Regions from separate parts of the Streptomyces sp. NPDC040589 genome, predicted to be linked through region 1. Evidence: riboswitches for the same ligand, from Rfam matches in the RefSeq annotation. Region 1 holds a riboswitch; the other holds the start of a gene.
What was found. A riboswitch is a leader RNA that binds a small molecule or an ion and turns the genes downstream of it on or off. The one in region 1 is predicted to bind S-adenosylmethionine.

Region 1 (2,387 bases):
TTTGATTGAAGCTACGGCTGGGGCGCGCCCTCAGGGGCGCGGGGCTGTGCCGATCTGCGGCTCCGCCGCGTGGGCGCGACCAGCCCCCACCGGCCCGCAGCAAGCAACGGTCAGACGAGTCCGGCGTCCCGGAACGAATCCAGGTTGGGCCGGATGGTCGCGGTCAGCCCGGTACCGGCCACCGCGTCCAGTGTCTTCAGCCCATCGCCCGTGTTCAGAACGACCGTGGTCTTGGCAGGGTCGAGAAGCCCGTTCTCCAGCAGCTTCTTCGCCACCCCCACCGTCACCCCACCGGCGGTCTCCGCGAACACACCCTCGGTCCTCGCGAGCAGCTTGATCGCCTCGACGACCTGCTCGTCGTTCACGTCCTCCACCGCACCGCCCGTACGACGCGCGATGTCGAGCACGTACGGCCCGTCCGCCGGGTTGCCGATCGCCAGCGACTTGGCGATGGTGTCCGGCTTCTGGGGGCGTACGACGTCGTGCCCGGCCTTGTACGCCGCCGACACCGGCGAGCAGCCCTCGGCCTGCGCGCCGAAGATCTTGTACGGCTTGTCCTCGACCAGACCGAGCTTGATCAGCTCCTGCAGTCCCTTGTCGATCTTCGTGAGCTGCGAGCCGGAGGCGATCGGCACGACCAGCTGGTCCGGCAGCTGCCAGCCGAGCTGCTCGCAGATCTCGTACGCCAGCGTCTTGGAGCCCTCGGCGTAGTACGGCCGCAGGTTGACGTTGACGAAGCCCCAGCCCTCGCCGGCCGGGTCGCCGATCAGCTCGGAGCAGAAGCGGTTCACGTCGTCGTAGTTGCCCTCGATGCCGACGAGCTCGCCGCCGTAGATCGCGGCCATGACGACCTTGCCCTGCTCCAGGTCGTGCGGGATGAACACGCAGGAGCGGAAGCCGGCGCGGGCCGCGGCGGCACCCACCGCACCGGCGAGGTTGCCGGTGGAGGAGCAGGACAGGGTGGTGAAGCCGAAGGCGCGGGCGGCCTCCAGGGCCTGGGCGACGACGCGGTCCTTGAAGGAGTGCGTCGGGTTGCCGGAGTCGTCCTTGACGAAGAGCTTGCCGGCGTCGACGCCGAGCTCACGGGCCAGGTTGTCGGCCTTGACGAGCTTGGTCCAGCCGGGGTTGATGTTCGGCTTGTCCGCCACGTCGGCCGGGACCGGCAGCAGCGGGGCGTAGCGCCAGATGTTCGCGGGACCCGCTTCGATGCGCTTGCGGAGCTCTTCGGTGTCGTAGGCCGAGAAGTCGTAGGCGATCTCCAGCGGGCCGAAACACTCCTGACACGCGAAGACCGGGCCGAGGGGGACGCGGTGACCGCACTCGCGGCAGCTCAGGGCGGCGGCGGGGCCGAGGTCTACGGTGGATTCGGTGGTGCTTGCAACAGTCTGCGCAGCCATGTGAGGCGAGGCCCTTTCTCCTCATCTTCCTCACGACGCATCTCGCCGTGAGACGGATTTGGCACCTTCCCGAGCCGGGAGCCTCGCGCATGTGGTCGACAGTGACCTACGAGTACCGGCTGGAGGGTTGCCGGGGCTTCAACGGGCCGTGTCCCTCTGCCCCTCTGGATGAGCTGTATTCGGTTGTCGACGTGGGTTGACCCCGGACATGCGATGGTCACCCGCGTTGTTCAAGACTGTAACCGACGACCAGGACAGTTGAGATAGTCGTCCGAACCGCGAGATGGCTCACAGTCCGTCCCGCCGAAAGTACGCAGAGGAGCCGCCACGGTGCTGGAAGAAGTCGAGCGCTGGCTGAGCACCCGTTCCTGGTCCGCGACCGATCGCCCCCTCCACCAGATACTCGCCGCCAAGCAGCGCACGGGTCAGACGGTGAGTGTCGTGCTGCCCGCGCTCAACGAGGAGGAGACGGTCGGCGACATCGCCGCCGTGATCCGCCACGATCTGATGCGGCAGGTGCCGCTCGTCGACGAGCTCGTCGTCGTCGACTCCGGCTCGACCGACCGTACGTCGGAGGTGGCCGCGGCCGCGGGCGCGACGGTGGTGCACCGGGACGCGATACTCCCGCGGCTGCCCGCGGTGCCCGGCAAGGGCGAGGTGCTGTGGCGCTCGCTGCTCGCCACCCGCGGGGACATCGTCTGCTTCGTCGACGCGGACCTGAGGGACTTCTCGTCCGACTTCGTCTCCGGGATCGTGGGCCCGCTGCTCACCGATCCGGGCGTGGAGCTGGTGAAGGCCATGTACGACCGTCCGCTCGGCGGCGCCGCCGGGCAGGGCGGCCGGGTCACCGAGCTGATGGCCAGGCCGCTGCTCAACATGCACTGGCCTCAGCTGGCCGGCTTCGTGCAGCCGCTCGGCGGCGAGTACGCGGCCCGCCGCTCGCTGCTGGAGCAGCTGCCGTTCCCCGTCGGGTACGGCGTCGAGCTGGGC
Region 2 (2,387 bases), on a different contig from region 1:
GCCGCACTCGCCCTGGGTCTGCGGGTCGCTGCCCAGCAGGGTCCGCAGCAGGGGGTGGGCGCAGAACAGCCCGTCCCGCACCCCGATGCCGTACTCGGCGGAGAGGGCGGCGGCGAAGTGGGAGCTGTTCCAGCCCTCGACTACGAAGGAGATGACGCCGACGCGCGGGGCGTCGTCACCGAAGAGGGAGAGGATCCGGACCTGCGGCACCTCGGCGAGGCCCGTACGCACCTTCTCGATCAGGTACTGCTCGCGCGCGACCAGGTTGTCGAACCCGGCCTCGGTGAGCGCCGTGCAGGCGGAGGCGATGGAGTAGGCGCCGATGACGTTCGGGGAGCCGGCCTCGTGACGGGCGGCACTGTCGTGCCACTCCACGTCGACGCCGCCGTCCGTACGCCGCGCCACCTTCCGCGAGGCACCGCCGCCCGCGAGGTACGGATCCGCCTCACGCAGCCAGTCGGACCGGCCGGCCAGGACGCCGGAGCCGAAGGGCGCGTACAGCTTGTGCCCGGAGAAGGCGACCCAGTCGACGTCGAGGTCCGCGACGGACACCGGGTGGTGCGGGGCCAGTTGGGCGGCGTCCAGCACGATCCGGGCGCCATGGGCGTGCGCGGCGGCCGCGAGCTCCCGTACGGGCCACAGCTCGCCGGTGACGTTCGAGGCGCCGGTGACGCAGACGAGGGCCGGCCCGTGGCCCCCCTCGATCGACACAGTCCGGTCGGCGAGGGCGCGCTCCAGGGTCTCGACGGCCTGGCGCGGGCTGCTCGGGGCGTCCAGGTAGGTGACGCGCGCGTTCCGCCACGGCAGCAGGGAGGCGTGGTGCTCGGTCTCGAAGACGAAGACCTGGCAGTCGGCCGGGAGCGCGGCGGCGAGGAGGTTCAGGGAGTCGGTGGTGGACCGGGTGAACACCACCTGGTCACCGTCCCGGCAGCCGAGGAACTCCGCGACGGTCCGCCGGGCGTTCTCGAAGAGGTCGGTCGACAGCTGGGACAGGTACCCGGCACCACGGTGGACGCTGCCGTAGTACGGCGCGTAGGCGGCGACGTCGTCCCAGACGCGCTGGAGCGCCGGGGCGCTGGCGGCGTAGTCGAGCGCGGCGTAGGTGACCTCGCCCCCGGTCACGAGCGGCACGGTGACATCCCGGCCAAGAACGGGCAGAGAGGCACAAACTGACTGGTCGGCGGCAGCGGTGGAGACAGACATGGCGGAACTCCCGTGAAGGCAGGTGGAATCCGCCCGCGAGCACATGCGGCTCAAGCGGGGGCGAAGGAAAGAGGGGGTGCGGAGGCGGGGCTCTGCGGCCCTATCGCATTCGCTGGTTCACGAGAAACTCCTCGTCACGCGCTTGCCATAGACCTCGCTGCCTACGGCCTGGTCTTCACCCGGGGCACCCCGCCACGGACGGAGGGTTGCCGGACAGTCGGCCGGGGCCTCATGACTGTCACTCATGACCTGATCAGGAAAGTACGCGAAAAGATCGGCGTCCCGCAACCCGAGTCCGGATCGCGGGACGCCGTACGAGATCCGCTAGGCGTTGCTCGCGGCCACCCAGCGCTCCAGGGTCCGCTTCGCGGCCCCCGAGTCGATCGACTCCGCCGCCTTCGCCATCCCGGCACGGACCTGGTCGGCCAGGGGTGCCGCCGTCGGCTCCAGAGCCACCAGCGCGGCCGCCGAGTTCAGCAGGACCGCGTCGCGGACCGGCCCGGTCTCGCCCTCCAGCAGGCGGCGGGCGACCTCGGCGTTGTAGGAGGCGTCCGCGCCGCGCAGGGCCTCCACGGGGACCAGTTCGAGGCCCACGTCACGCGGGTCGAAGGGCTCCTCGGTGACCTTGCCGTCCCGGACGATCCACACCCGGGAGGTGGCCGTGGTGGTCAGTTCGTCCAGGCCGTCGTCGCCCCGGAAGACCAGGGACGAGTTGCCGCGCTCGGCGAAGACGCCCGCGACGATCGGCGCCATGCGCGGGTCCGCCACACCGACGGCCTGGGCGCGCACCCGGGCCGGGTTGGTCAGCGGGCCGAGCGCGTTGAACACCGTACGGATGCCCAGCTGGCCGCGTGCCGCGCCCGCGTGGCGCAGGGCCGGGTGGAACTTCACCGCGAAGCAGAAGGTGATCCCGGCCTCCTCGGCGACCTCCGCGACCCGGTGCAGCGGCAGCTCCAGATTGACCCCGAGCTTCTCCAGCACGTCGGAGGCCCCGGACGCCGAGGAGGCGGCCCGGTTGCCGTGCTTGACGACCTTCGCGCCCGTGCCGGCGACGACGATCGAGGACATCGTGGAGATGTTGACCGTCTTGGCGCCGTCACCGCCCGTGCCGACGATGTCGACCGTCGCCCCGGGCACCTCGATCACGTTGGCGTGCGCGTACATCGTCCGGACGAGGCCGTTGA

Region 2: another riboswitch for S-adenosylmethionine. It lies ahead of ACZ58V_RS28135 (aminotransferase class V-fold PLP-dependent enzyme); the one in region 1 lies ahead of thrC (threonine synthase).

The regions. Positions count from the first base shown of each region.
Region 1 covers NZ_JBVIWP010000010.1:101,080-103,466, forward strand. Annotated here, with positions in the region: gene thrC (threonine synthase) at 111-1,397, opposite strand; SAM riboswitch class I at 1,416-1,572, opposite strand; gene ACZ58V_RS33815 (glucosyl-3-phosphoglycerate synthase) at 1,728-2,387, shown strand, end outside.
Region 2 covers NZ_JBVIWP010000006.1:483,597-485,983, forward strand. Annotated here, with positions in the region: gene ACZ58V_RS28135 (aminotransferase class V-fold PLP-dependent enzyme) at 1-1,203, opposite strand, end outside; SAM riboswitch class IV at 1,337-1,453, opposite strand; gene trpD (anthranilate phosphoribosyltransferase) at 1,528-2,387, opposite strand, start outside.